One region of the Hydrogenophaga electricum genome, then DNA from elsewhere that is predicted to be linked to it. Evidence: predicted binding sites of a transcription regulator. Region 1 holds the regulator's gene; the other holds the start of a gene.
The links. Region 1 encodes FNR, which switches genes on or off when oxygen is low (the NO sensors DNR and NnrR bind a similar motif). Its sites were predicted from a motif close to TTGATNNNNATCAA; they were not measured.
Positions count from the first base shown of each region.

Region 2: a site for FNR is predicted at 9,897-9,910, ahead of nifA (nif-specific transcriptional activator NifA). Genes of this name have one in related genera too.

Region 1 is NZ_BSPB01000001.1:149,335-164,564, forward strand. Features, by position in the region: gene ccoP (cytochrome-c oxidase, cbb3-type subunit III) at 1-886, shown strand, start outside; gene ccoG (cytochrome c oxidase accessory protein CcoG) at 1,006-2,418, shown strand; gene QQK43_RS00715 (nitrogen fixation protein FixH) at 2,378-2,758, shown strand; gene QQK43_RS00720 (hypothetical protein) at 2,820-3,128, shown strand; gene fnr (fumarate/nitrate reduction transcriptional regulator Fnr) at 3,179-3,898, opposite strand; gene hemN (oxygen-independent coproporphyrinogen III oxidase) at 4,079-5,458, shown strand; gene QQK43_RS00735 (sulfite exporter TauE/SafE family protein) at 5,519-6,190, shown strand; gene QQK43_RS00740 (DMT family transporter) at 6,211-7,158, opposite strand; gene aceA (isocitrate lyase) at 7,461-8,792, shown strand; gene QQK43_RS00750 (glycosyltransferase family 2 protein) at 8,956-9,780, shown strand; gene thrS (threonine--tRNA ligase) at 9,992-11,899, shown strand; gene infC (translation initiation factor IF-3) at 11,937-12,599, shown strand; gene rpmI (50S ribosomal protein L35) at 12,784-12,987, shown strand; gene rplT (50S ribosomal protein L20) at 13,012-13,374, shown strand; gene pheS (phenylalanine--tRNA ligase subunit alpha) at 13,497-14,570, shown strand; gene pheT (phenylalanine--tRNA ligase subunit beta) at 14,604-15,230, shown strand, end outside.
Region 2 is NZ_BSPB01000034.1:16,916-32,145, forward strand. Features, by position in the region: gene QQK43_RS16570 (FAD-dependent monooxygenase) at 1-268, opposite strand, end outside; gene QQK43_RS16575 (electron transfer flavoprotein subunit alpha/FixB family protein) at 291-1,415, opposite strand; gene QQK43_RS16580 (electron transfer flavoprotein subunit beta/FixA family protein) at 1,429-2,280, opposite strand; gene nifW (nitrogenase stabilizing/protective protein NifW) at 2,293-2,634, opposite strand; gene cysE (serine O-acetyltransferase) at 2,639-3,433, opposite strand; gene nifV (homocitrate synthase) at 3,451-4,590, opposite strand; gene QQK43_RS16600 (2Fe-2S iron-sulfur cluster-binding protein) at 4,766-5,101, opposite strand; gene hscA (Fe-S protein assembly chaperone HscA) at 5,101-6,975, opposite strand; gene iscA (iron-sulfur cluster assembly protein IscA) at 7,109-7,432, opposite strand; gene erpA (iron-sulfur cluster insertion protein ErpA) at 7,518-7,895, opposite strand; gene iscU (Fe-S cluster assembly scaffold IscU) at 7,932-8,381, opposite strand; gene QQK43_RS16625 (IscS subfamily cysteine desulfurase) at 8,515-9,759, opposite strand; gene nifA (nif-specific transcriptional activator NifA) at 10,126-11,847, shown strand; gene QQK43_RS16635 (Fic family protein) at 11,922-13,145, shown strand; gene QQK43_RS16640 (RcnB family protein) at 13,180-13,551, opposite strand; gene QQK43_RS16645 (RcnB family protein) at 13,737-14,147, opposite strand; gene QQK43_RS16650 (NACHT domain-containing protein) at 14,721-15,230, shown strand, end outside.

The DNA.
Region 1 (15,230 bases):
TATCTACGTCGGCGGCCTCGCCCTGGTCAGCATCATTGCCTGTGCAATCCTGCTGTGGGTCAGCGGCACCACCAAAGCTGCGACCCATGCCGACAATACCACTGGTCACGTCTGGGACGTGGACCTTAAGGAAATGAACAACCCGCTGCCCAAGTGGTGGGTCTACCTGTTCATCATCACCGTTGTGTTTGCGCTGATCTATGGTGCGTTGTACCCCATGTTCGGCAAGTTCCAGGGGGCCCTGGGCTGGTCGTCGCAGGGTCAGCATGCGACCGAGGTCAAGAAGGCCGAGGATGCCATTGCCCCGGTGTATGCCAAATTCACCGGCATGACCCCGGAGCAGATGGTGGCCGATCCTGAAGCACGGGCCATCGGTGAGCGCCTGTTCATGAACTACTGCGCGCAGTGCCATGGTTCGGACGCCCGAGGCTCCAAGAGCTTTCCCAATCTGACCGATGGTGACTGGCTGGGCGGCACGGGCCATGAGTACATCAAGACCACCATTGCCAACGGCCGTACCGGTGTGATGCCTCCCATGGCGGCAGCAGTGGGCTCGGCAGAAGATGTCCGTAATCTGGCGCACTACGTGCTGAGCCTCTCCGGCAGTCCCAACGATTCGGTCCGCGCCACGTTGGGCAAGGAGAAGTTTGCGGCCTGTGCTGCTTGCCACGGACCTGATGGCAAGGGCATGCATGCCATGGGGGCCCCCAACCTCACTGATGGCACCTGGTTGCATGGTTGGGGTGAGGATGCCATCGTCCGTGCGGTCAACAATGGTTTCACCAACCACATGCCGGCTCAATCGGCGTTGTTGAACGAGGCGCAGATCAACGTGCTCGCGTCGTATGTGTGGGGCCTGTCGACCAAACCCGGTACGGCACAGTAAGCCCTCATCGACCCCAGGCATGAGATCTCATGCCTGGGGTTTTCTTTTTTTAAAGTGCCTTTGTGAGTTCTCATCCCCCAGCAGCGAGTGCTTTGTCTCAAGAGTCTTCCGCTGACAAGGTGACGTCCCGGTCGCCCGCAGGTGGCGGTGATGAGGCCGTGCTTTCGCTTTACGTCTCCCAAAAGAAGATCCAGCCCCGGTCTGTTTTCGGTCTCTTTACCAAGTGGCGCTGGGCTTTGGTGTGGGTGACCCAGATCGTTTTTTATGGGTTGCCATGGCTGCAGTGGAATGCCCGCCAAGCGGTTCTCTTTGATCTGGAGTCCCGTCGGTTCTTCCTCTTTGGACTGGTGCTCTATCCCCAGGACTTCATCTATCTGACAGGGTTGCTGGTCATTTCAGCGCTGGCCTTGTTCCTTTTCACGGCGGTGGCGGGGCGTCTCTGGTGTGGTTATGCCTGTCCCCAGACGGTCTACACAGAAATATTCCTTTGGATAGAGAAAAGGGTGGAGGGGGAGCGCTCGGCCCGGCTGAGGCTCGACGAAGCCCCGATGTCTGTGGCCAAAGTGGGCAAGCGTGGCCTCAAGCACCTGCTCTGGCTCATCTTTTCCCTCTGGACGGGCTTTACCTTTGTCGGGTATTTCACCCCCATTCGCGAACTGGGCTCGCTGACGCTGATGGCCTCGCTGGGGCCGTGGCAGACCTTCTGGGTGTTTTTCTACGGTCTGGCGACCTATGGCAATGCGGGTTTTCTGCGTGAGCAGGTGTGCAAGTACATGTGCCCGTATGCCCGCTTCCAGAGTGCGATGTTCGATCCGGACACGATGATCGTGACCTACGACGAAGCGCGCGGTGAACCACGTGGGGCGCGCTCCAAGAAGGCTGACCCGAAAGCGCTTGGCTTGGGGTCGTGTGTCGACTGCACGCTGTGCGTGCAGGTGTGTCCGACCGGAATCGACATTCGCAAGGGTTTGCAATACGAGTGCATCGGTTGTGGTGCCTGCATTGATGTGTGCGACGAGGTCATGGACAAGGTCGGGTATCCGCGTGGCCTGATCCGGTATTCCACACAAAACGGCGTGGCACAAGGCTGGAGTCGGCAGGCGATGATCCGGCGCGCCTTCCGGCCCCGGGTGCTGGTCTATACCGCGGCATTGGGGGCTATCACGGCGGCCTTACTGGTCAGCCTTTATTTACGCACCCCGCTGAAAGTGGATGTGATCCGTGATCGTGGAGCACTGGCTCGCATGGTGGAGCAAGGGCGGATCGAGAATGTGTTCCGCTTGCAGGTCATGAACGCGACTGAACACCCTCAACGCTATTTTCTCGATGTGGACGGACTGCCGGATATCGTGATTGCGTCGGATCGGTGGGTGGATGTGCTGCCTACTGAGGTGCGTTCGGTCGCCGTTCGTGTGCAAATTCCTCCGGATGCTGCAGAGCCCGGTTCGCACCCCATTCGTTTTCTCGTGCGCTCGTCTGAGAAGCCGACCGATGCAGTCGCCGAAAAGGCTGTCTTTCTGGTTCCTCGATAAACTGAAACCTCACCACATCAACCACATGGACTGGGTCATGAACTCCCCTCAGAAAACGTCTCCTGCCTCTGCACCTATCCCTTGGTGGCGGGTCCCTCATATGTGGCTGGTATTGGGGGGGCCGATGGCTGTTGTGGTGGCAGGCATTGCCACAGCGGTGATTGCCTACAGCAACCAAGATCCTGTGCTCGACAAGGTCGAATACGAGCGGGATCTGGCCGCTGCCAAAGCACTGCAGGGAAAGGAGCGGGTGGACGCGCTTGTCAAAATGCAGCCGGCCGGACAGGCCCGCAACCATGCGGCATCCCCCGTGGTGCCCGGTGAGGCGCCTAAGCGCTGAGCCTTTCGGGGGCGAGCCCGTCGACCCCGAATCTCGACTTCGTGCGTAGAGGAGACCGACGATGAAAGCGCAGCGATGGATGTGGGTAGGGTGGCCGTCATTTCTGGCCGCCGCCGTGCTGGAAATGCTGGTGTTTGCCATGGTGGATCCGCACGACCTGCACTGGTTTGGTGAACCTTTGGCGTTGTCCCGGCAAGCGGTCTATACCCTGGCCTTTTTTGGCTTCTGGGCCATCACGCTGACGTCGAGTGCGCTGACCACATTGCTCGCCATGTCGCCGCTGGAGGTGAACCGTTGTCCTGTGCCGGAGGACCAGCGGCCCGAAGGCTGTGTCCGCCACCCGCATGCAGGGGATCCGACACAGTCATAAAAAAGCCCCTCGGTGCACCGAAGGGCTTGGTGTGAGATGTCAGATGCCAGTCAGCGGCAGGTGCCTGGATTGACGATCAACCTCAGGCCGTCGGTGTTCTTGATGTGCACATAGCGCTGCTTGACGTCGATGATGCCTTCGTCGACGAATTTCGAAAACGTGCGGCTGACCGTTTCGAGCTTCATGCCCAAGTAGCTACCGATCTCTTCTCGCGTCATGCGCAGGATGAGCTCGGACTGCGAGAAGCCGCGTGCATGCAGGCGCTGCACCAGGTTCAGCAGAAAGGCCGCCAGTCGCTCCTCGGCACGCATGCTGCCCAGCAGCAGCATGACCGAGTGATCGCGCACGATCTCGCGGCTCATGATCTTGTGCACATGGTGCTGCAAGGTCGTGAATTCGCGTGAGAGTTCTTCGACCTGATCAAAAGGCATCACACAGACCTCGGCATCCTCCAGGGCGATTGCATCGCAGGAGTGGCGGTCGCTCACGATGCCGTCCAGACCGATGATCTCGCCAGTCATCTGGAAGCCAGTGACCTGATCGCGGCCATCGGCCGTGGTGACGCAGGTCTTGAAAAACCCCGAGCGGACCGCGTAGAGGGAGGTGAACTTGTCACCCACATTGAAGAGGGCTGTTCCCCGCTTGATGCGTCGACGGGTGGAAACCACACTGTCGAGTTTGCTCATCTCGTCTGTACTCAGGCCCATGGGCAGACACAGCTCGCGGAGGTTGCAACTCGAACAGGCGACTTTGATGCTTTGGACGTCCATAAATCTTCCGCCAATTGGCGCTCGAAGCTTAACCCATGGATGGGAGGGTGTCGAGAAATCCCAGTGCCATCAAGGCGTTGGGTGTGGGGATAACCCCGTACGCGCGGTCTCTTTTGACCAAGATCAAGGGCCCCGCCAACCCACTGAGGCACATTGGAACGCCCAAGTGGAGAACTGCCAGTGAGTCACGCCATATCCGACGAATTGCTCAAGCGATTCGACATTCCAGGTCCCCGATACACCTCGTATCCGACCGCCGACCGCTTCGTGGAGGCGTTCACCGAGGCAGATTACGTCAGGGCTCTTGAACAGCGTCGAGCAGGCTCGTTGGCGTTGCCGCTGTCACTGTATGTGCATGTCCCGTTCTGCGAGTCGGTGTGCTACTACTGTGCCTGCAACAAGGTCATCACCAAACACCATGAGCGTGCTGCCGAGTATCTGCGCTACTTGACCCGCGAAGTCGAACTGCAGGTTCAGCATTTTGGCAAAGGGCACAACGTTTCACAGTTGCATCTGGGGGGCGGTACCCCTACCTTCCTGTCCGATCCGGAGCTGGAAGATTTGATGACCATGCTGCGCCGCAATTTCACGCTGGTGCCCGGTGGGGAGTACTCGATCGAGGTGGATCCGCGTACCGTTACCAGCCAGCGCTTGCAGACACTGGCACGCCTGGGCTTCAACCGCCTGAGCTTCGGGGTGCAGGACTTCGATCCGGCCGTGCAGAAGGCGGTGCATCGCGTGCAGCCCGCAGAGCAGGTGTTTGCATTGGTCGATACTGCCCGCAAGATCGGGTTCGAGTCGGTCAATGTGGACCTGATTTACGGTCTGCCGCTGCAGACACCGGAATCGTTTGCTCGAACGCTTGCCCAGGTTAACGAGCTGCGCCCTGACCGCATTGCGTTGTACGCATACGCCCATCTGCCCACGCGCTTCAAACCTCAGCGGCGCATCGTCGCGGCCGAGTTGCCCAGCCCGGGAGACAAACTGTCCATGCTGTCGATGTCGCTCGATGCGATGAGCGATGCAGGGTACGTGTATGTGGGCATGGACCATTTCGCCTTGCCTGGCGATGCGCTCGCCGTGGCCAAGCGGCAAGGGCGTCTGCATCGCAACTTCCAGGGCTACAGCACGCAGCCCGACTGCGATCTCATTGCGCTCGGGGTGTCGGCCATTGGCCGTATTGGCGCCACCTACAGCCAGAATGCCAAGACCCTGGAAGACTATTACGATGCGCTGGACCAGGGGCGCTTGCCCATCGTGCGGGGGTTGGCCTTGTCGCGCGATGACCTGCTGCGTCGCTCGGTCATCATGTCCATCATGTGCCAGGGGGCGGTGCAGTTCGAATCCATCGAGCTGGGACATCTGATCGATTTTCCGACCTACTTCGCCCGTGAGCTGGAAACCCTGGACGGGCTGGTCGAACAAGGGTTGCTCAAGATCAACAGCGCTGGGATCGAGGTCACAGCCACCGGTTGGTACCTGGTGCGGGCGATTGCCATGGTTTTTGACAAGTACCTGCAAGGCGACATCGATCGCGCACGCTTTTCCAAGATCATCTGATGGACAACGGGCATGTCGGGGTGCGGTGACGCCCCCGTGTTCGCCTGCTAGAGTGCTTCCATGCAGACCTCGATGGCTTTGACAGCCCTGTTCATGGGCGTGGTCGGTGGCCCGCACTGCGTGGCCATGTGTGGGGCTGCCTGCGCCGGCATCAGCCGCGCAGCCGGTTCACGGAGTACACAGGCTTTGTGGTATTTCCAGGTCAGCCGCATGGTGGGGTACGCACTGTTCGGGGCTTTCGCTGCGGGTTCTGTGCAAGGCCTCGCTTGGCTGGGGACCAACACCCAGGTGGTTCGCCCGGTGTGGACCATGTTTCACGTGGCGGCGCTGCTTCTGGGTGTGACGCTGATATGGCGCGCACGCCAGCCCGGCTGGATCGAGGATCTGGGGCAGGGGGTCTGGCGCCGTGCCCGACCGGTGCTCGCAGGCATGGGCAGCAAGGCTCCGGTGGTGCTTGGGGTGGCCTGGGCGCTGATGCCTTGTGGGCTGCTCTACTCGGCGTTGCTCATGGCTTCTTTGTCGGCCAGTGCGCTCGATGGGGCGCTGATCATGGCCTTGTTTTCGGCGGGCACTTCGCTGTCGCTCACTGCAGGTCCGTGGTTGTTGTTGCGTGTCCGGGGCGGCGCTTCGGGGGGCTGGGCGATTCGGCTGGCAGGCTTGGCGCTGGCTCTCACATCCGGGTGGGCGCTCTGGATGGGCATCACGCAGCCTACCGGCTTGTGGTGCCTTTGACCGAAGGTCTTGGGATACCTTCAGTTTGGGCTGCGTGCAGGCAGGGTGGCCAGAACAAGGCCGAGCAAGGCAATGGCAAAAGCCAACACCTGCAGCGATGACAGGCGCTCGCCCATGAACAGCACGCCAACCGCCGCGGCACTCACCGGCAGCATGACGGTAAACACACCAGCCCGAGACGCAGGCACCGTCTTCAGGCCGGTCATCCACAGCCAGACGGTCCACATGCTTGCAGCCAGGGCATAGAAGACCAACAGCGCCCACAGTCCCATTGACACACTGCCGAAGTCAAAGGAGAAAGCGGCCCAGAGCCCCAGGGGGGTCACCAGAGCAAAACCCCAGAGGTTGATGATGGCCGAGATGCGTTTGGGGCCAAGCCCTTCGGTCAAGCGTTTGCCGATCACAACATAGGAGGCTTCGCAGACCACGGCGGCAAAAACGAGCAGGTTGCCCCACACGGTCAGGGATACCCCGGCAAATTGACTGGCAGTCGCCGCGAGCGCATCGTCGTGTATCGGTTTCTGCAACGAAAACAGAGCGATGCCGATGGCGGCACAGGCGATGGCTGCTGCGGTACGGCGACCAATGCGCTCTTTGAGGAAGAGGGCGCTGAGGATGGCCACGACCGCGGGAATGGCGGACATCACCACGCCGGCCGCCACGGCGGTGGTCAAGCGCACGCCAAACAACATGCAGATGGAAAAGAGGAAATTGCCCAGAAACGATTCCAGGAACAGCAGGCGTTTTACCCGCGGTGTGATGGGGGGCTCGTCTGCCGGACGGCGCAGCCAGGATGCCATCGCTAAACCGCCGATACCAAAACGCAACCAGGCCAGCAGAAACACCGGAAATATGGCCACCAACGGCTTGGACAAGGCCACATAGCTGCCAACGAGCGACATGCTCAGGGCCAAGGCCCCGTAGGCCAGCCAACGGGGAGCGGTTGCGACAACGGGGAGGGCCGACATGGCTGCGCATCATGCCTCAAGCGGGGAGGCGCCTCCATGAGTGCCTTCCACAATGAGAAAGTTAAATTTTGTATTGTGGAAGTATTTGTGCTGCATTGCGGAAAAATTTCTCAATACAAGAAAACAAATTTTGCATTGAGAAAAATTGTTGAAATGTCTTTGATTTAAAAGAGAATAAAAAAAGTCTTGTATAAGACATAAGAGATTTCCTGTGTCTTCTATAAGACTTAAAGTGAAGCCATCGACACAGCCAGCAAGGCCTGAGCTGATCGACCTCTTCACCAACCTCACGGAGTCCCGACATGCCCCAATCCCTGAAAGAGCAACTCAGCCGTCAGCAGCAGATCGAAGCCCTCGAAAAAGACTGGGCCAACAACCCCCGTTGGAAGGGCGTCAAGCGTGGCTACACCGCGGCCGATGTGGTTCGTCTGCGCGGCAGCCTGCAGCCCGAATACACGCTGGCTCAGCGTGGTGCGGAAAAACTCTGGGACAAGATCAATGGCAGTGCCAAGAAGGGCTACGTGAACGCCTTCGGCGCCATCACCGCCGGTCAGGCCATGCAACAGGCCAAGGCCGGCCTGGAAGCTGTGTACCTGTCGGGCTGGCAAGTCGCCGCCGACGGCAACACCTCGGAAACCATGTACCCGGATCAGTCGCTGTACGCCTACGACTCCGTGCCGACCATGGTCCGTCGCATCAACAACACCTTCAAACGCGCTGACGAAATCCAGTGGGGCCGTGGTGTCGAGCCGGGCAGCGCTGAGTTCATCGACTACTTTCTGCCCATCGTGGCCGATGCAGAGGCCGGTTTCGGCGGCGTGCTGAACGCCTTCGAGCTGATGAAGAACATGATCGCTGCCGGCGCCTCTGGCGTGCACTTTGAAGACCAATTGGCTGCGGTCAAGAAATGTGGCCACATGGGTGGCAAGGTGCTGGTGCCGACGCAGGAGGCCGTGGAGAAGCTGATCGCCGCGCGCTTCGCCGCCGACGTGATGGGCGTGCCGACCATCGTGCTGGCCCGCACCGATGCAGAAGCCGCCAACCTGATCACCAGCGACCACGACGCCAACGACAAGCCCTTCCTCACCGGGGAGCGCACGCAGGAAGGCTTCTTCCGCGTCAAGAACGGTCTGGAGCAGTCCATCAGCCGCGGCGTGGCCTACGCCCCCTACGCCGATCTGGTGTGGTGTGAAACCGGCGTGCCCGACATCGGCTTCGCCCGCGAATTCGCTCAGGCCGTGCATGCTGCCTGCCCCGGCAAGCTGCTGAGCTACAACTGCTCGCCATCGTTCAACTGGAAGAAGAATCTCAACGAAAAACAGATCGCTTCCTTCCAGGAAGACCTGTCCGCGCTGGGCTACAAGTTCCAGTTCATCACCCTGGCCGGTATCCACATCAACTGGTTCCAGACCTTCCAGTTCGCCCATGCCTATGCCCGAGGCGAAGGCATGAAGCACTACACGGAAATGGTGCAAGAGCCTGAGTTCGCCGCTCGTGAGAAGGGCTACACCTTCGTGTCGCACCAGCAGGAAGTCGGCGCAGGCTACTTCGACGACGTGACCACGGTGATCCAGGGCGGCTCGTCCAGCGTCAAGGCGTTGACCGGTTCGACCGAAGAAGAGCAGTTCCACTGATCCACGGGATCAGTCGGGCATCTCGAGCCCAAGGCGTGAGCCTTGGGCTTGTTTGTTTGCCTGTGGTGATGGTCGCAGGCCTTCCAGGCGCTGTGTCGTGCGGGGTGTGTGGCATGGCAGGAGGGGTTTATATTCCGTCGCTGCCGATCGCTGGTCCCGTTGCATGAACAACCTTTCGATATTCCCTGCTTCCTGTCACGACACCCATGGTCGGGAAAAGGGGGCGCCCGACGACGCGCCTGTGCTTGACATCCTCATGGTCACATACCGGAGCGAGGCGTTCGAGCGAGCGGCCATCGACAGCATTCGTGCCAAAACGGATGTGCCCTACCGGTTGACCGTGATCGACAACAACGCGGACAACCGCAGCCTCACACAGATCTGGAATGCGTTTGCCAGACAGTCGCGGGCGCCGTACCTGTGTTTCGTCAATCCGGACATCATTTGCGGCGCCGGCTGGGCCAGTGCGCTGCTGCGTGCCTTGGACATGCCTTCGGTCGCGGTTGCCAGCCCCTCGATGCCCTACCGGGGTGGTGGCGCGGGGGATCCTTGCTCCAGATTGCAGGCGCTCGATGCGCCCGAGGCTTTTGACGCAGCAGGAAGCCTTATCGAGGCCCAGATGGATGCCCTTGCGGGCCAGCTCCCCTCCATCGTTCTGGACGATCCTTACGGCTATGGGTATTGCTATGGCGTGCGCAGGGACTGGATGGTCAGTCTGGGCTATTTTGACGAATCGTTTGTCTACTACGGACAGGAGACGGATTTCAGCTACCGCACGATTCTGGCTGGCCGGCGGGTGGTGTGCGTCAAAGACTCGCTCGTCTATCACATGGGGCAGGGAAGCTCTAACGGCGCCAAAACGCCCGAGCTCTTGGTGGCCAACCGGCGTGCCCATGTTCTGTTGCGTGACAAACATCCTTCCTGGTCGGTGCTCCTCGGCTGGTACGCGGACGCACGAGAGGGGGCTCCGGGGCATCCGCTCGGCTGAGCATCGGGTGATAGCGGTTGGCCGATGTATGAGAGAATGCGAGGCAGTTTGATCAGCAAGATCGAGAAAGGCATTCAGGTTATGACACCGCGAACTACACCGGAGGTGGTTTTTCTGGCCCTTTGAGGCCTGCAGTTCGCGCCTGCCCGATTTCTTGCTCCTCCCTCTCCTAGCGCGGCCTCTGCCGCGCTTTTTGTTTTTCGGATACGCCATGTTGCACATCACGCTTCCCGATGGTTCCCAACGCGAGTTTCCCGGGCCGGTCACGGTCGCCGATGTCGCTGCCTCGATCGGCAGCGGCCTGGCCAAGGCTGCATTGGCCGGCAAGATCGGTGACAAGGTGGTGGATACCAGCCACCTCATCAGCCAGGACAGCCCGTTGTCCATCGTCACGGCCAAAGATGCCGATGGTCTTGAGGTGATCCGTCACTCGACCGCGCATTTGCTGGCTTATGCGGTCAAGGAACTGTTTCCCGAGGCACAGGTCACCATCGGTCCGGTGATCGACAACGGCTTCTATTACGACTTCTCCTACAAGCGGCCCTTCACGCCCGAAGATTTGGTGGCGATCGAAAAGCGCATGGCCGAACTCGCCGCCAAGGACGAGCCTGTGGTGCGCCGTGTGCTGCCGCGTGACGAGGCGGTGGCGTACTTCAAGGGTTTGGGTGAGCATTACAAGGCCGAGATCATCGCCAGCATTCCCAGCAACGAGGACGTGTCGCTCTATCGCGAAGGGGCGTTCGAAGACCTTTGTCGGGGGCCGCACGTGCCGAGTACGGGCAAGCTCAAGCACTTCAAGCTGATGAAGGTGGCGGGTGCTTACTGGCGCGGCGATCATCGCAACGAGATGCTGCAGCGCATCTATGGCACGGCTTGGGCGAGCAAGGACGATTTGCAGCAGTACCTGACCATGCTGGAGGAGGCCGAGAAGCGCGATCACCGAAAGATCGGCCGCGAGCTGGACCTGTTCCACCTTGACGAGCATTCCCCGGGGACCGTGTTCTGGCACCCCAAGGGTTGGGTGATCTGGCAAGAGGTCGAGCAGTACATGCGCAAGGTGTACCGTGAGAACGGCTACCAGGAAGTGAAGGGGCCGCAGATTCTCGACAAGTCGCTGTGGGAGAAGACGGGCCACTGGGACAAGTACCGCGAGAACATGTTCACCACCGAGTCGGAAAAGCGCGAGTACGCGCTCAAGCCGATGAACTGCCCTGGCCATATCCTGATCTACAAGCAGGGCATCAAGAGCTATCGCGACCTGCCGCTGCGCTATGGCGAGTTTGGCGCCTGTCACCGCAACGAGCCCACGGGTGGTCTGCACGGCATCATGCGCGTACGCGCTTTCACGCAGGACGATGGTCACATCTTCTGCACGGAAGACATGATCCAGGGTGAGGTCCAGGCGTTCACCACGCTGCTGCAGAAGGTCTACAAAGACTTCGGTTTCACCGACATCATCTACAAGCTGTCCACCCGCCCGGAAAAACGGATCGGGACCGAGGAGAGCTGGGACAAGGCCGAGGCGGCGCTGGCCGAGGGTTTGCGGGCGTCGGGGTGCGAGTTCACTTATCTGCCGGGTGAGGGGGCTTTCTACGGGCCCAAGATCGAGTACACGCTCAAGGATGCGCTGGGGCGCGAATGGCAGTGCGGCACGATCCAGGTCGATCCCAATCTGCCGGAGCGCCTGGATGCGGAGTTTGTCGGTGAGGATGGCAGCCGCCATCGCCCTGTCATGCTGCACCGGGCCATCGTCGGCAGCCTGGAGCGTTTCATCGGTATCTTGATCGAACAGCATGCGGGCGCGCTGCCTGCATGGCTGGCCCCTGTGCAGGTGGCGGTGCTCAATATCACCGATTCCCAAGCCGATTACTGTCGCGAAATCACCGAAATGCTGCAAAATCAAGGGCTTAGGGTGGCTCTTGATCTGCGCAACGAAAAAATTACGTATAAAATACGGGAGCACGCGTTGCAAAAGCTGCCTTTTATCCTTGTCGTGGGCGACAAAGAGAAAGCTGCTGGAGCCGTGGCCGTGCGGGCGCGAGGCAACAAAGACCTCGGTGTCATGCCGCTGGAGGACTTCTCCAGGCTTGTGGCGGCAGATATAGCTTCCAAGGTGTAAATCCTTCCGGAGCCGCATAGGCTGTTGCTTCCTTCGCATGTGCGTCCCCGATGGGGATGTCGCCGTTTTTTTAATTTGCCCATCCAAGGAAACCGCCATAGCTACCAATTTTCGCGACCGCCGCCAGCGTGAAGAGCGTGCACACCGCCTGAACCGAGAAATCATGGCTCCGGAGGTTCGCCTCAATGGACCGGAAAACGAGCCACTGGGCATCGTGAGTCTCCAAGAGGCGTTGCGCATGGCCGGTGAGCTGGATGTGGATCTGGTGGAAATTGCGGCAACGGCCACTCCGCCGGTTTGCCGGCTGATGGACTACGGCAAGTTCAAGTACCAGGAGCAGAAGAAGGCGGCTGAGGCCAAGGCCAAGCAGACGGTCATCGAGATCAAGGAAGTCAAGTTCCGTCCCGGTACCGACGACGGCGACTACAACATCAAGATGCGCAACATCCGCCGTTTTCTGGACGACGGTGATAAATGCAAGATCACGCTGCGGTTTCGCGGTCGCGAAATCACCCACCAGGAGTTGGGTCTCGCACTGCTGAATCGCATCCGGGACGACCTGGGTGATGCGATCATCGTCGAGCAGTTTCCCAAGCTGGAAGGGCGGCAAATGATCATGATGATCGCGCCTGGACGCAAGAAGGCTGGTGGTGGTTCCGCTCCCAAGGCGGCTGAAGCGCCAGCTGGGCAGGCCGCCTGATTGAGGCAGGTCGGTTGAACAGAAAGGGGTGATAAGGTCTTCGGGCCTTTTCATCGCAGGCCAGGGTGAAAACCATGGCCGATCGGGGGCTCTTTCGGGAGCCTCATCAGAAGTGTCTCGGGGCCAACAAGTTCGCGGAAGGTTCGCGGCGCCTCACGAGCACAAACAAAACAGGAGCATGAGAATGCCCAAAATGAAGACCAAGAGCAGCGCGAAAAAGCGTTTTCGCGTTCGTCCGGGTGGGACCGTCAAGCGCGGTCAAGCCTTCAAACGTCACATCCTGACCAAGAAGACCACCAAGAACAAGCGCCACCTTCGCGGTGCGGTGACGGTGCATGAGACCAACATGGGTCACATGGCACAGATGCTGCCCTCGGCTGGCCTGTAATCACGACGAACAAGGAGAACACACATGCCTCGCGTCAAACGTGGTGTCACGGCTCGCGCCCGACACAAGAAAGTTCTGGCTCTGGCCAAGGGTTTCCGCGGCCGTCGCGGCAACGTCTTCCGCATCGCCAAGCAGGCGGTGATGAAGGCGGGCCAATACGCCTACCGTGATCGCCGTACCAAGAAGCGCGTTTTCCGCCAACTGTGGATTGCGCGTATCAACGCTGGTGCCCGCGCTTGCGGCCTGACGTACAGCCAGTTCGCCAATGGCCTGAAGAAAGCCGAGATCGCCATCGACCGCAAGGTTCTGGCCGATCTGGCCGTCAACGACGTTGCTGCCTTCAACAGCATCGTGGAACAAGTCAAAGCCAAGCTGGCCGCCGCTTGATTTCCGACGGCCGAGGGCTGCCTCTTCGGTAGCTTGGCGGTCACGTCGTTTGAAGGGGTTGAGGCTTGAGCGGTTTGCCGCCGGCTTCAGCCCCTTTTTCATTGTTTTGCCGAAAGACACACATGAACGAGTTGGATGTTCTGGTGGACGGTGCCCGGGGTGCGTTTGCCCAGGCCACCACACCGGCCGATCTCGAAAATGCCAAGGCGCTGTACCTGGGCAAGTCGGGCCGCATCACGGAGCTGATGAAGGGCATGGCTGCCTTGTCGGTCGATGAGAAAAAGACCCGGGGGGCAGCGATCAATGTGGCCAAGCAGGCGATTGAAGCGGCGTTGACCGAGCGGCGCCAAGCCCTGGCCGATGCCGAGTTGCAGGTTCAGCTGAAAGCCGAAGCGCTCGATGTGACTCTGCCGGGGCGCCAGCGCGGGCAAGGCGGCTTGCATCCGGTCAGTCTGACGATGGAGCGCATTGAGGCGATCTTTGCCTCGCAGGGGTTCGATGTTGCCGATGGTCCCGAGATCGAAACCGACTGGTTCAGCTTCACAGCCCTGAACAACCCGCCCAACCACCCGGCGCGTTCCATGCAGGACACGTTCTATGTGGACGGCCGCAGTGCCGATGGGTTGCTGCTGCCTCTGCGGCCGCATACCAGCCCCATGCAGATCCGGTATGCGCATGCGCATGTGCGCAAGCACGGCAACGGTTTCGATCCGCGTTCCAGCCAGCTTTTTGGTGGTGACATGCCCGAGATTCGGGTGATTGCTCCTGGGCGTACCTACCGGGTGGACAGCGACGCGACCCACTCGCCCATGTTCCACCAGTGCGAAGGTCTCTGGATCGGTGCGAATGTGAGCTTCAAGGATCTGAAAGTAGTCTTTACCGACTTCTGCAGGACCTTCTTCGAGAGCGATGACCTGGTGCTGCGCTTTCGCCCCAGCTTTTTCCCGTTCACCGAGCCAAGTGCCGAAATCGATATCCAGTTCCAGAGCGGCCCGCTGGCTGGCCGGTGGCTGGAAGTGGCTGGCTCCGGCCAGGTGCACCCGAACGTGGTGCGCAACATGGGGCTGGACCCCGAAAAGTACATCGGCTTTGCCTTTGGCATGGGGCCCGATCGCCTGACCATGTTGCGCTACGGCGTCAACGATCTGCGCCTGTTCTTCGACGGCGACATCCGTTTCCTGAAGCAATTCCAGTAAACATCTTCGCGTCGTCGCTTACCGAGTCGTTCCATGCAATTTCCCGAGTCCTGGCTGCGAGCCTTCTGCAATCCGTCCTTGACCAGTCAGCAACTGGCTGACACCCTGACCATGGCCGGTCTGGAGGTCGAAGAGCTGCACCCCGTGGCGCCCGCGTTCACGGGGGTGGTGGTGGGGCAGATCCTGAGTGCCGAGCAGCACCCCAACGCCGACCGTCTGCGCGTGTGCCAGGTGGACGTGGGGCAGGGTGCTCCGCTCAACATCGTCTGCGGTGCACCCAATGCCCGTGCCGGCATCAAGGTGCCTTGTGCGACGGTAGGCGCCTTGCTGCCTCCGGGTGAAGACGGCAAGCCCTTCGCCATCAAACTGGGCAAGCTGCGTGGCGTGGAAAGCCAGGGCATGTTGTGTTCGGCCAAGGAACTGAAGATCTCGGAAGAGAGCCATGGTCTGCTGGAGTTGGACGACGACGCCGTGATCGGGCGCAACATCCGCGAGCAACTGGCGCTGGATGACATGCTGTTCACGCTCAAGCTCACGCCCAATCTGGCGCATTGCCTGAGCGTGTACGGCATTGCGCGCGAGGTGTCTGCCTTGACCGATACCCCCCTCTTGCAGCCCGAGTTCCCGCCGGTTCCTGCGGGCGTGGCCGACCGTCTGCCT
Region 2 (15,230 bases), on a different contig from region 1:
AGTGGGTGCCGACGAAGCTCTCGTCGTCCATCATCCACATGCGCTGCTCGATGATGTGGCGCTCCAGCGGTGCGTCCTCGCGGAAGTCCGGGATGATCTGTTCCAGCGCGTTGCTGTAGAGGATGGCGCCCTGCACGTTCTTGCTGCCGGGGTATTCGCCGCGCTCGATCTGCAGGACCTTCAGGCCGGCCTTGGCCATGGTATAGGCCGCAGCGTTGCCCGACGGCCCCGCCCCGACCACGATCGCATCGAACTTTTCGTTAGACATCACAGATCTCCTTGAGGTCGGGTTACGCGACTTTTCTAATGCGCTTGTCGAGGTGGGAACGGAAGGCCGCGGTCAGCACCGGCAGCACCTGCATCGCGTTGCCGACGATGCCGTGGTGGGCGAAGTCGAAGATGGGTGCGTTGGGGTCGGTGTTGATGGCCACGATCACGTCCGACGCTTCCATGCCCACGCGGTGCTGGATGGCGCCGCTCACGCCGGCGGCGATGTAGAGCTTGGGTCGCACGGTCTTGCCGGTCTGGCCGACCTGGCGTTCGGCTTCGAGCCAGCCGGCCTGGGTCACGGCGCGGGTGGCACCCACCTCGGCACCCAGCACGCGGGCCAGGTCCCACACCAGCTTGCAGTTGTCGGCGTTCTTCAGGCCCTTGCCGGCGGTGACGATGATGTCCGCGTAGGCCAGGTTGATGTGGTTGCTGCTGGCGTCGGGAATGAAGCCCAGCAGCTTGGTGACGATGTCGGTCTCCACCATGCCCAGCTCCATCGTGATGATGTCGCCGCTGCGGCTTTCGTCGCGCGCCGGCATGGCGGCGGTGCGCGGGCGCATGGTGGCCATCTGCGGCCGGTAGGCCAGGGTCATGATGGTGCACAGCAGGCTGCCGCCGAAGGTCGGGCGGGTGGCGGCCAGCGCGCGGCCGTCGATGTTCAGCTCGGTGCAGTCGGCCGTCAGGCCGGTGCCCAGGGTGGTGGCCACCGAGCCGGCCAGGTCGCGGCCCATGGTGGTGGCGCCCAGCAGCAGGATCTCGGGCTGGTGCTTGTTGACCAGGTCGGTCAGGCCCTTGGTGAAGGGCTCGTTGCGGTAGCCCTGCAGCACCGGGTCGCGCATGAGGTAGCAGTGGTCGGCGCCGTAGACGTAGGCTTCCTTGGCGTAGTCCTCCAGCTTGTCGGCCGGGCCGCCCAGCAGCACGCCGCTGACCTCCACGCCCAGCTTGTCGGCCAGCTTGCGGGCTTCGCCCATCAGCTCCCAGCTCACGCTGTGCACCTGGCCGCGGTCGTGTTCGATGAACACCCACACGCCCTTGTAGACCTTCAGGTGTTCGGGCAGTTCGGTGCTGCGGCCACTGCGGCCGGCGGTCTTGGCGGCGCCTGCGGCGGCAGCGGCAGCCATGGCGGGTTTGGCGGCGTCACTCATGGTGGTGGGCTCCTCAGGCGGACAGGCGCTCGACGGTCTCGTGTTCGAGCGTCGGGTGGGTGGTGAAAATCTTCTGCAGCAGGTTCAGGCAGACGTCGTTGACGTTGGTGCCGTCGCCGACTTCCTGCATCTCGGCGCGCACGCTGCGCGCCTTGGGCGCGAACACCTTGCTGACGATGGTCGGGCTGCCTTTGAGGCCGATCTTGGTGATGTCCTCGATGCCGGCGTCGTCCTTGCTCCACTTGCGGATCTGGCAGCGGCCGGCGCGCAGCATGTCGTCCATGGTGGCGAAGCGCATCTCGTTCGTGCCTTCGAGCATGGTGATCAGGCTGGGCAGCGTGGTCTGCAGGCGCTGCACGCCGCCTTCGGCGCGGCGTTCCACTGTCAGGGTCTGGCCGTCCAGGTCCACCTCGTTGATCTTGCTCACGTAGGTCAGCAGGTTCCAGCCCAGGCGCTTGGCGATGCCGGGGCCAACCTGGGCGGTGTCACCGTCGATGGTCTGCTTGCCGGTGAAGACCAGGTCCACCGCCTGCTCCGCGTGGATCTTGCGGATGGCCGAGGTCAGCGCATAGCTGGTGGCCAGGGTGTCGGCGCCGGCGAAGGCGCGGTCGGTCACCAGGATGGCGTCGGTGGCACCGAAGCTGATGCACTTGCGCAGCGCGTCTTCGGCCTGCGGCGGGCCCATGCAGAGCATGGTCACGCGGCCGCCGAACTGGTCCTTCAGGCGCAGGGCCTCTTCCAGCGCGAACAGGTCATAGGGGTTGACGATGGCCGGCACGCCCTGGCGCATGATGGTGTTGGTCACCGGGTGGACACGGATCTGCGCCGAGTCCGGGACCTGCTTGATGCAGACGACGATGTGCATGGAGAACTCCTTTCAGGCCACGGCGCGTTGCGGCAGGGACGCCTTGAGGTTGTCGATCGAAACGTGCTGGCGGCCGCCCACGTCCTGGAACACCTTGAACACCTTTTCCTGGGCCGGCGTGGAGCGCACGAAGTCGCCGTAGGCCTGGGCCAGCAGGTTGCGGTAGGTGGTGAAGACCTGCAGCTCGTCGTCGGCCGACAGGTTCGGCGCCTGCTGGCGCAGGTACTGGAAGAAGCGTTTGAGGATGTGCAGGCGGCTGACGTTGACCACGGCCTGGTCGAACGGCACGCCGAAAAAGTTCAGGAAGTCTTCGGCGGAAGACAAGGCCTTGAGCTGGTCGAGAAACTGCTCCATGGGGCTACTCCTCGTGGGGGATGGGTGGGCGGAGACGGTCAAAGGCGGGTTCGGCGCAGGCGTCGTCGCACGGGCCGCAGGCGCTGGCGGATGGGGTGTGGCCGGCGGCGCGGGCCTGTTCGGTTTCGAGCTGGGCCACGCGATCCAGCAGGCAGGCGATGGCCTTGCCCACCGGGTCGGGGATGAGGTGGTGGTCGAGATCGAAGCCATGGCGGATGCGGCGGCGCGAGGCCACCACCCGGCCCGGAATGCCGACCACCGTGGCGCCGGCCGGCACCGCTTCGATCACCACCGAATTGGCGGCCACGCGCGCCCGGTCGCCCACGCTGATGGGGCCGAGGATCTTGGCGCCCGCGCCCACCACCACACCGCTGCCCAGCGTGGGGTGGCGCTTGCCGGGGTTCCAGGTGGTGCCGCCGAGCGTGACGCCGTGGTAGAGCGTCACGTCGTCGCCGATCTCGGCCGTCTCGCCGATCACCACGCCCGCGCCGTGGTCGATGAAGAAGCGTTCACCGATGCGGGCGCCGGGGTGGATGTCCACGTTCGTGAGCCAGCGCGCGCAGAACGACAGCCAGCGCGGCGCATAGCGCCAGCCCCGGCGCCACAGCGCGTGCGCCAGGCGGTGGCAGGCCACCGCCTGCACGCCCGGGTAGATGGTCCACACCTCCAGCCGGTTGCGTGCGGCCGGGTCGCGGGCCAGCACGCAGCGCACGTCTTCGCGCACCTGCTGCCACCACGCGCGCGGGTGCCCGGCGGCGGGGCCGACATCGGGGGCTGATGGCGACAGCGTGGTGTTCATGGGGTCGTGCTCCGGCTTCATGCGGACGCCCAGCGCGCGCGCGATTCCTGGAAGAAGCGCTGCAGCTCCTGCGGCGACGGTTCGCGCTTGGTGGCCATGGCGTGGTCGCGGATGCGCGCGAGCAGGCTGCCGGTGAGCGCTTCGTCGTCCAGCGCGATGCCCAGGCGCCCATAGGCCAGGCGCACGGCGTGCGAGCCCGAATGTTTGCCCAGCACGGTGCGGCGTTCGCGCCCCAGCTCGGCCGGGTCGAAGCTTTCGTAGGTGGTGGCGTGTTTGAGCAGGCCGTCGATGTGGATGCCCGATTCGTGCGTGAACACCGCTTCGCCCACGATGCTCTTGTTGGCGGCCACGGTGCGGCCCGAAGCGCGCTCGACCAGGCGCGAGATGCCCACCAGCGCCTGCGTGTTCACGCCGGTGTCGCCGTGCATCAGGTGGCGCACGCCCATCACCACCTCTTCCAGCGCGGCGTTGCCGGCGCGCTCGCCCAGACCGTTGACGGTGGTGTTGGCGTGCGTGGCGCCAGCGCGCAGGGCCGCGAGCGTGTTGGCCGTGGCGAGGCCGAGGTCGTTGTGGGCGTGGATCTCGATGTCCAGCTCGGTGTGCTCGCGCAGGCGGGCCAGGGCTTCGTAGGTGGTGAAGGGATCGAGCACGCCCAGGGTGTCGGCAAAACGCAGACGCTGCGCGCCGCAGGCCTGGGCGCGCGCGGCCACCAGGGCCAGAAAGGCGGGGTCGGCGCGCGAGGCGTCTTCCAGACCCAGCGACACGCGGCGCCCGCTCAGGGCCGCGCGCTCGATGACCCGCGTGACCTGGTCGATCACCCAGTCGCGCGACTGGCGCAGCTTGTGGCGCAGGTGGATGTCCGACACCGGAATCGACAGGTGCACGATGTCGGCATCGCAGCGCAGGGCCGCGGCCAGGTCCGGTTCGGTCAGGCGGCCCCAGACCATGAGCGCGACCGGCAGGCGCAGCGCCGCAATGGCCTGGATGCAGCCGATCTCTTCATCGCCCATGGCGGGAATGCCGATTTCCATTTCCGGCACGCCGGCCTCGGCCAGCGCGTAGGCGATGGCGCACTTTTCGTCGACCGTGAACGCCACACCCGCGGTCTGCTCGCCGTCGCGCAGCGTGGTGTCGTTGATGGTGAGCGAGCGGTTCATGCACAGCGTCCTTTCCAGCCCTTCAGTGCAAAGCGCGTGCCATGTGCCGGTGGGCGTTCAAAGCCGCTTTTCGGGGCCTTCGGGCGCTGCTTTTGTCGTGTCTGCACGGCCCCGGTCCAACGGGGTGGCAGCGGGCTGTCGGGAATGTGGCCTTTCGGACAGGGGCCGAAACGGCTCAGAGCTCGCGCGCGTGGTTGCGTGTGTGGCGGGGCAGTTCCACCACCAGGTCCTGCGTGCCGAGGCGCACGCAGCAGGCCAGGCGCGACTGCGCGTCCAGGCCCCAGGCGTGGTCGAGCTGGTCGTTTTCGTCGTCGTCGATGGCGCTTACCGCCGTGCCACCTTCGCGCAGGTGCACGTGGCAAGTGGCGCAGGCGGCAACCATGTCGCAGGCGTGTTCGATGGCCACGCCCGCGCGCAGCAGGCCTTCACACAGCGAAGCGCCGCGCCGCAGCTCGAACGCCGTGCCCTCGGGGCACAGATCGGGGTGCGGCAGCACGCGCACGGTGGGCATCAGAGGCTCTCCAGCGTCCTGCCGGCCAGTGCCTGCTGGATCGACGCGTTCATGCGGCGCGCCGCGAATTCGCCCGTGGCCGACGACAGCTCGGCCGCCTGCACGCGCAGAGCCTGGGCGTCGTCTTCGGTTTCCAGCACTTCGGCCAGGCGGAACATCACCTGCCGGATCGCGGCGAGTTCCGGCGCCGACAGCAGGCGGCTGTCGGTGGCCAGGGCTACGTCGGTGGCGTCGAGCAGGCGGCGTGCATCCACCTGGGCCTCGCGCAGCGAGCGCAGGCGCATGTCGTCGGCGCTGGCGGTCACCGCGTCCTTGAGCATGGTGGCGATCTGGTCGTCGGCCAGGCCGTAGGTGGGCTTGACTTCCACATGCGCTTCCACACCGCAGGTCAGCTCGCGCGCCGTCACCGCCAGCAGGCCGTCGGCGTCGATCTGGAAGGTCACGCGGATGCGCGCCGCACCGGCCACGGCCGGCGGAATCCCGCGCAGATCGAAACGCGCCAGCGACCGGCAGTCGGCCACCGACTCGCGCTCGCCCTGCACCACGTGCAGGCTCATTGCGGTCTGTCCGTCCTTGAAGGTGGTGAACTCCTGCGCCCGCGCCGTGGGGATGGTGGAGTTGCGCGGGATGATCTTTTCCACCAGACCGCCCATGGTTTCCAGGCCCAGCGACAGCGGGCACACGTCCAGCAGCAGCCAACCATCGCCCTGGCTGTTGCCGATGAGCACGTTGGCCTGCATGGCCGCACCCAGTGCCACCACCTGGTCGGGGTCGATGTCGGTCAGCGGCTCCACGCCGAACAGTTCGCGCACCGCGTGGCGGGCCACCGGCATGCGGGTCGAGCCGCCCACCAGCACCACACCCGTGATGTCGGCCGTGCTCAGCCGCGCGTCGCGCAGGGCGCGCCGGGTGCTGCGCACGGTGCGCTCCACCAGCGGCGCGGTGAGCTGTGCGAACTGCTCGCGGCTCAGGATCGCCTGCAACGTGGCGCCGCCTTCGGGCAGGACCACGCGCAGCGACGCGCTGTCGTGGCTGGAGAGGGTTTCTTTGGCGGTGCGGGCCGCCCCGAGCAGCGCGCGCTGCGTGGTCGGCGCCAGCGCGGCCATGCCGGCGATGCCGTGTTCGCGGCACACCCATTCGGCCACCGCGCGATCGAAGTCGTCGCCGCCGAGCGCGGAATCGCCCCCCGTGGACAGCACTTCGAAGATGCCGCGCGACAGGCGCAGCACCGACACGTCGAAGGTGCCGCCGCCCAGGTCGTAGACCACAAAGGTGCCTTCGGCGGCCTGGTCCAGCCCGTAGGCAATGGCCGCGGCCGTGGGTTCGTTGAGCAGGCGCAGCACGTTCAGGCCGGCCAGCCGCGCCGCGTCCTTCGTGGCCTGGCGCTGCGCGTCGTCGAAGTAGGCCGGCACCGTGATCACCACGCCGGCCAGCGGTCCGCCCAGCGCGCCCTCGGCCCGTTCGCGCAGCGCCGACAGGATGTCGGCCGACACCTGCACGGGCGAACGCTCGCCCGCCGCCGTCTGCAGCCCCACCATGCCGGCGCCGTCGGTGAAGTCGTAGGGCAGGCCCCGGGCTTCGGGCAGATCGCCCAGCTTGCGCCCCATGAAGCGCTTGACCGAAACAATGGTGTTGCGCGGGTCTTCGGCCTGCAGTGCCTGCGCTGCCTGGCCCACCACCGGCGCGCCCTCGGGGCGGTAGCGCACCACCGACGGCAGCAGCAGCGCGCCGCCCGCGTCGGGCAGGGCCCGCGCCTGCGCGCTCTGCACGGTGGCGATCAGCGAGTTGGTGGTGCCCAGGTCGATGCCCGCCGCCAGCCGGTGCTGGTGCGGTGCGGCCGATCGGCCGGGTTCAGCGATCTGGAGCAAAGCCATGATGGGTACCGTTGGTGGTGATCGGTTTGCGTGCCGTGCCTGCTTCGAGAACACTGCGGAACCGGTTTTGCCGGGCCGCTGGTGTTGCCCCCTGGGGGGTGACGGGCGCAGCCCGGCGCGGGAGGCGTTTTGTTCACACCGCGAAGCTCTCGCCGCAGCCGCAGTTGGCCTTGGCGTTCGGGTTGTTGAACTTGAAGCCTTCGTTCAGGCCTTCTCGCACGAAGTCGAGTTCGGTGCCGTCGAGCATGCCCAGGCTGCGCGGGTCGACGATGACTTTCACGCCGTGGTTCTCGAAGCACTGGTCGTCGGGGTTCATCGCGTCGACGAACTCCAGCGCGTAGGCATAACCCGAGCAGCCGCTGGTCTTGACGGCCAGGCGCAGGCCCAGGCCCGCGCCGCGCTTGATCAGCGACTTCTCCACGTGCCGCGCGGCGGCGGGGGTGAGGGACACGCTCATGGGGATTCCTTTCAGCAGCGGGCGGTGGTGCCGCAGGGGGCAGGACGCCCGCCTGCGCGGGCGCGACGGTGGGGCGGCTTTCCGCTCACACGGAAAACGAGCTGCCGCAGCCGCAGGTGGTCTGCGCGTTCGGGTTGTGGATCACGAAGCGCGAGCCTTCGAGCCCGTCTTCAAAATCCACGCGCGCGCCCATCAGGTACTGCTGGCTCATGGCGTCCACCACCAGCGACACGCCGCTGGTGATCACGATCGTGTCGTCCTCGGCCACCTGGTCGTCGAACGCGAAGCCGTAGGAAAAGCCCGAACAGCCGCCCCCCGTGACATACAGGCGCAGCTTCAGCGCGGGGTTGCCTTCTTCTTCGATCAGTTCGGCCACCTTGGCGGCGGCCTCGGCGGTGAAGTCCAGCAGCGCGGGCAGGGGGGCCTGGGCGGGATCGCTGGCCAGGGAGGACAGGGCAGACATGGCACGGCTCCTTTGGATGGTGGGCGTGGGCGGGTTTCAGGAATGGCCGGGCTCGCAGGCCGGTTGTTCCACCAGTTCGCTGTCCGCAGCGGCGGTGGCGGTGGCATCCCCGTGGCGCGAGCGGTAGTCGGCCACGGCGGCCTTGATCGCGTCTTCGGCCAGGATCGAGCAGTGGATCTTCACGGGCGGCAGCGCCAGCTCTTCGGCAATGGCGGCGTTCTTGATCGCGAGCGCCTCGTCCAGCGTGCGGCCGCGCACCCACTCGGTCACCAGCGAACTCGACGCGATGGCCGAGCCGCAGCCGTAGGTCTTGAACTTCGCGTCCTCGATCACGCCCTGGGCGTTCACGCGGATCTGCAGCTTCATCACGTCGCCGCAGGCGGGCGCGCCGACCATGCCGGTACCGACGCTGTCGTCGTTGGCGTCGAACGCGCCGACATTGCGCGGGTTCTCATAGTGGTCAACCACCTTGTCGCTGTAGGCCATGGCTAACTCCAGAAGGCGAAGAAACGTTTGAGAGAAGGGCTTGTTCCAGCACGCGCCACGGAACCGGCTCCGCCGGGCCGTGGGCGCGGTCCCCCTGGAGGGGGAAGACGCGAAGCGGCGCAGGGGGTGTTCATCAATGCTCTGCCCACTGGATCGTGGACAGGTCGATGCCGGCCTGCACCAGGTCCCACAGCGGGCTCATGCCGCGCAGGCGGGTCACCACCTCGGTGACCTGTGCGATCGTCGAATCGATCTCTTCGGCCGTGGTGAAGCGGCCGATGGAAAAGCGCACCGAGCTGTGCGCCAGCTCGTCGCTGCGGCCCATGGCGCGCAGCACGTAGCTGGGCTCCAGGCTGGCCGAGGTGCAGGCCGAACCCGACGACACCGCCACGCCCTTGATGCCCATCAGCAGCGACTCGCCTTCCACGTAGTTGAAGCTCGCGTTCAGGTAACCCGGGGCGCGCTGCTCGGCATCGCCGTTGAGCGCCACCGCCTCCAGTGGCGACAGGCCGGCCCACAGGCGCTCGCGCAGCGTGCGGATGCGCGCGTTGTCGCTGGCCATGTGTTCGCGCGCCAGCCAGAACGCCTCGCCCATGCCCACGATCTGGTGCGTGGCCAGCGTGCCCGAGCGCATGCCGCGTTCGTGTCCGCCTCCGTGCATCTGCGCTTCGATGCGCACGCGCGGTTTGCGGCGCACGTACAGCGCCCCGATGCCCTTGGGGCCATAGATCTTGTGGGCCGAAAGCGAAAGCAGATCAACCGGCAACACGTCCAGATCGATCACCACCTTGCCGGCGGCCTGTGCCGCGTCCACGTGCAGCAGCACACCTTTCTCGCGGCAGATCGCGCCGATGGCGGCAATGTCCTGGATCACCCCGGTCTCGTTGTTCACGAACATCACCGAGGCCAGTACCGTGTCGGGCCGCAGCGCTGCCTTGAAGCGGTCCAGATCGAGCAGGCCGCTGGGCAGCACCGGCAGCACCGTCACTTCAAAGCCCTGGCGTTCCAGCTCGCGCATGCTGTCGAGCACGGCCTTGTGCTCGGTGGCCACGGTCACCAGGTGTTTGCCCTTGCCCTGGTGGAAATGCGCCGCACCCTTGATGGCGAGGTTGTTCGACTCGGTCGCGCCGCTGGTCCAGACGATCTCGCGCGGGTCGGCGTTGATCAGCGCGCACACCTGTTCGCGCGCCAGCTCCACCGCTTCTTCGGCCACCCAGCCGTAGGCGTGCGAGCGGCTGGCCGGGTTGCCGAACTGTTCGGTCAGGTAGGGAATCATCTTGTTCGCCACGCGGCGGTCCACCGGTGTGGTGGCGGCGTAATCCAGGTAGATCGGCAGCGCGGGGCGGGAGGTTGCGGCGGCGGTGCGGCTGGGCGGCATGGCGGGCTCCTGGCAACGGCAATCGTGGGAAGGGAACAAAGCGTTTGCGCACCACTTTGCAACTTCGGTGCCATGGGCCTGAGCCCCTGAAAACCCGCTTTTTCAACCGCCTGTCGCCCCCGTTTTGTGGGCTTTGTCTGACCTGCATCAAACCCCCGAGGCGTGGCCTGTCGGGTTTGTTGCAAACGGGCAGGCGCTGCGCTGGGCGGCACGGGGAAGCGCCGTTCTCGGCATGCTTTTTGCACCACGCCCACCGCAGTCGTTGCGTTGTGACCGAGTCACGATGCTGGTGCAGATGATCGACAAAAAAACCTCTGCGCTCTCTCTCGTCGCCAGACAGGAAGCCGGTGGGGTCCCACGATGAACATGCAAACACATCTGATCCGGCGCGAACTCGACGCGGTGTACGAGGTCGGTAGAACACTGGCCACCTCGCTCGATATCGACAAGACGTTTCGGGAAGCGCTCAACTACCTGTTGCACGCTTTCGATTGGCGCAGAGCCTTCGTGGTCATGGCCAACGCCGAGGGCAGGCTCCAGGGGCTGTGCTCGGTGGGGCTCACCCAGGCCGAGCAACAACGTCTTCACTTCGAGTCGGGCGAGGGCATCGTCGGTCGGGTCTTCGCCAATGGCATCCCCGTGTCGGTGCCCGATGTCCGCAACGAACCGCTATTCCTAAACCGAACAGGGGGTGCCGACCAGAGCCCCGACACCCCGGTCGCCATGCTGGCCACCCCCATCCGCGGCGACCACCGCACGCTCGGTGTGCTGGTGATCGACTGCCTCAACCCCGAACAGCGCCGTGTGTTCGCCGAAGACCTGCGGCTGCTGCGCATGGTGGCCACGCTCATGGGCCAGGCGCTGCTGCTGCACCGCAGCGTCACCGCCGCGCACGAAAGCATCCAGGACGAAGCGCGCCGCATGCACAAGGCGCTCAAGCCCGGCCGCCGGCTCGACCAGGTGGTGGGCGTGTCGGCGCCCATGCTCAAGGTGTTCGACCAGATCCACCAGGTCGCGCCCTCGCGCACCACCGTGCTGCTGCGCGGTGAAAGCGGCACCGGCAAGGAGGTGATGGCGCGCGCCATTCACAGCCTGTCGCCGCGCGCGCAGGAACCCTTTGTGGGCGTCAACTGCGCGGCGCTGTCCGAATCGCTGCTGGAGAGCGAACTCTTCGGCCACGAAAAAGGCGCCTTCACCGGCGCGCAGGGCACGCGCAAAGGCCGTTTCGAAATGGCCCACGGCGGCACGCTGTTCCTCGACGAAATCGGCGACATCTCGGCCGCCTTCCAGGCCAAGCTGCTGCGCGTGCTGCAGGAACGCAGCTTCGAGCGCGTGGGCGGCGGCACGGCGGTCAAGGTCGACGTGCGGCTCATCCTGGCCACCAACCGCAACCTGGAGCGCATGGTGCAGGCCGGTGAATTCCGCGCCGACCTCTACTACCGCATCAACGTCGTCAGCATCCAGCTGCCGCCGCTGCGCGAACGGCGCGAAGACATTCCCGCCATGGCCCAGCACTTCCTGGACCGCTTCAACCGCGAAAACGGCCGCAGCACGAAGTTCAGCACCGAAGCCATGCGCGTGCTCACCAGCTGCTACTGGCCCGGCAACGTGCGCGAGCTGGAAAACTGCGTCGAACGCACCGCCACCATGGCCAGCAACGACGTCATCTCCGACCTGGCCTTCCCCTGCCGCGACAACCGCTGCCTGACGCAGGTGCTGCACCACATCGACCGCGAAGACGCCGTGCGCCCCAGCCGCCTGGCCGAAATCCCCATCACCGAAGTGCCCATGGCGCCCCCGCCGCGCCAGCCTGCGCTGGCTGGTGACGGTGGCGGGTTGGGCGCGGGTGGCGCCGATTCACGGCCTGCCGATCTGGGCCACGACGCGCTCGGCGCAGCGTTCCCCGCCACGGCGGTGGCGGCCCCTTCGCGTGCCGACGACAAACCCGACGGCGAGCGCGACCGCCTGATCTGGGCCATGGAACGCTGCGGCTGGGTCCAGGCCAAGGCGGCGCGCCTGCTCAAGATCACGCCGCGGCAGATGGGTTACGCGCTGCAGAAGCACGGCATTGAAGTGCGCAAGTTCTGAGGCTTAGACGCTTGCGGTGAATAGGGCGGGTATTCACCGCAAATAAAGCGGTGAATATGGCGCACAATCGCCGCATGTTCCCCGACAAGCCCCCACGCCGCCGCACCTACCTCTGGCAGCGCCCCGACTGGCCGCAGTGGCGGTTCGACGCGACTGCGCTGGCGCCCGCGCTGGCCCAGGTGCACCGCGCGCAAGGCCATCTGGCGGGGCGCATGGCCGAACTCGGGCTGGCCCAGCGCGACCAGGCCACGCTGCAGGCGCTGACGCAGGAAGTGGTGACCACCAGCGCCATCGAAGGCGAATCGCTCAACCTGGATGCTGTGCGTTCCTCCATCGCCCGCCGCCTCGGCGTGGACATCGGGGCGCTGGCACCCGCGGACCGCCATGTGGACGGCGTGGTCGACATGGTGCTCGACGCCACCCAGCACCACGCCCAGCCGCTCACTGCCGAGCGCCTGTTCGGCTGGCACGCGGCCCTGTTCCCCACCGGTTTCAGCGGGCACGTGCGCATCCAAGTCGGCCAGTGGCGCAACGACGCGGCTGGCCCCATGCAGGTGGTGTCCGGCCTTGTGGGCCGGGAGAAGGTGCACTACGAAGCCCCGCTCGCCGCCGCGCTGCCCGCACAAACCGCGGCCTTCCTGCGCTGGTTCAACGCGGCCCCGGCCGGCGACCCCCTCATCCACGCCGGGCTGGCCCACCTGTGGCTCGTCACCTTGCAACCGTTTGACGACGGCAACGGGCGCATCAGCCGCGCTGTGGGCGACATGGCGCTGGTTCGGGCTGAGGCATTGAGCGCCGCCGGGCCGCCCCAAGGAGCGAAAGCCCCCTTGGGGGGCGGCGACCCTCGCGGCGGCGGAGCGTGGGGGCTTGATCCTGCGCAGCGCTTCTACAGCCTCAGCGCGCAGATCCAGCGCGAGCGCAAACAGTATTACGACCAGCTCGAAACCACCCAGCGAGGCACGCTGGACGTGACGCCTTGGCTGGCCTGGTTCCTGCCCTGCCTGCTGCGCGCCGTGCAGGGTGCCGACGGCCTGTTGGCCGGTATGCTGGACAAGGCCCAGTTCTGGCAACGCTGGGCGGGCACGCCCATGAATGCGCGGCAGACGCTGGTGCTCAACCATGTGCTGGACCGCCCGCCGGGTGAGGCGGGCGGCAAGCTCACGAACGCGAAGTGGGCAGCGATTGCCCAGTGCTCGGCCGACACGGCACTGCGCGACATCAACGACCTGCTGGCGCGGGGCGTGTTGCGCAAGCTGGAGGGTGGGGGGCGGAGCACGGGGTATGTGTTGAGCAGCTAGACGCTGTCGGAGCGCTCAAACGTGACTTGGCGCCTCAGCGGCCCAGCACCACGTTGACGATCAGGCCCGTGGTGGCCATCACCAGCACGAAGTCGGGCCCCACCTGCACCCAGTGCTGATGGCGGGCCGGGCGCGGCAGCCGGTAGCGCCGGTAGTCCGTCACCACGTAGTGCCGGCTGCGGAACTCGCTGGGCAACGGCCGGCCCCGGCCGAAGGCATGGCTGCGGGCGTTGTGGTAGCGGGGGTGGCGCCGGTCATCGTGCGGGTTGAACTGGGGCGGCTTGTCCTTGCGGTCATCGTGGCGCGCGGAAGGCGGCCAGTCCTTGTGGTCCCTGGCCATGGCCGGCAGGGCCAAGGCACCGGCACCGGCGGCCAACAGGGCTTGAAAAAGGGTGCGTCGTTGCATGGCTTTCTCCTTTCAAAGTCGAAGCTCCATGGTGGGCACCCCGCGTTGCTGGTGTGTAAACCGGCGCGCAAGCGTTCGCAAAGCACGGTGACAAGTGGCGTGCGACGACAGGCCCCCGCGCACACAAAAAAAGCCGGGGCGGACCCCGGCTTTGGGCGGCGGAAAAGGCGTGGCGTCCGCAGCGCTCAGCGGCCCGTGACCACCCGGACGATGACACCCGTGGCGGCAATCACCAGCACGTAGTCGGCACCCACCTGCACCCACTGCTGACGGTGCGTCGGCGCCGGCAGGTGGTGGCGCCGGTAGTCGGCCACCACGTAACTGCGGTGGCGCAGCTCCGTCGGCAGACGCCGGCCTTGACGGAATTCGTCGCCGCGTGCGTTGTAGTAGCGGCGAGACTGGTCATGCGGCGCCGGCCTCTGCTGCGCCTGGGGCTGCGGGCGCTGCTGCGGTGCGGGCTGGGCATGTTGCGGCTGGGGCCTCGCGTGTTGCGGGCCATGGGGCGGCATCTCGTTGGGCTTCTGGGCCAGTGCGGGCAGGGCGATGGCACCCAGGCCGGTGGCGAAGAGGGCAGAGAAAAGGGCGCGTCGTTGCATGAATGGGCTCCGGTAAACAATCGAAGCCTCATGGTGGGCGCCCTTTATGGCTGCTCTGTAAACGCAGCGGCAATCCGGCGCAAAGCGGGCGCTGCGGTGGGACATTCCGCACGAAACGGGGCGGGAAGTTCGCCGTGTGGACTGGTCGGCTGGGGCCCGGCGCCAAGCCGTGGAGTTGTGTTGGCTGGGCCTGATAGCGGTGGATGGAGAACAGCGCAGAAGCGCTGCGTGTGGTGCGCGCTTCAAAGGAGCTCGGGAAGGGATGGGTGCTGACCAGTCGTGCTTGTTGGTCATTCAGCCCAATTGACGTCTGGACGGCTTCAGGCTGATCTGAGTAGTTCGGAGTTCAGCGCTTGGATGACGGCGGCGGCCGTCAATGGTCATTTGACGGTTGGACTTACGTATGACCGCTTCACGCTCATGGCCGTGCACCAGGCGATCGTCCGTACGTTGTGTGGGATTTGTGAAATAGACTGAACTGATTCATTCCCTATCGTGCGGTGAATTAGCTGTTTGCTGTGAAGTCGACCTCGCGCCACGCGTTGATCAATATAGTTCCAACCCTTCCTCGCAATGACAACAGACCAAGGCAGTGAGGGTCAGCAGACCCCAGGCACAACGCAAACAACACCAAGAGGGACCTCACCCGAGCTGACTGGCGGCCAAGGCTTCAGCTTCGAGGATGCTGTCTCTTCGGTATACGCAGCTGCGCTGCTCTGCGAGACGACAGCACCAGCCCTGCCGGGCCGCGTCGTCAGACATGTCTCCGTGCAGCAAGGTTCGTTCGGGCAGCCGCTGGACGACCTGATCGTTCGGGCAGAAGGTGCCGACCAAGTCTTGATAACCTTCAGCGCCCAGGTCAAGCGCAAGCTGGTAATCAGCGCGGCGAGCACGAACACTGACTTCCGAGAGACGATTGAGCGCGCTTACGAAACGCTCTCGTACGCGGATTTTCAGGTTTCGTTGGACAGGGTGGGCGCCATCGTTGGCGAAATATCGGATGCAGCCAAGAGAAGCTTTGAGACGCTTTGTGAGTGGGCGCGGGCAGAAAGCTCCTCGGAACAGTTCGTCCGTAAGCTGCAG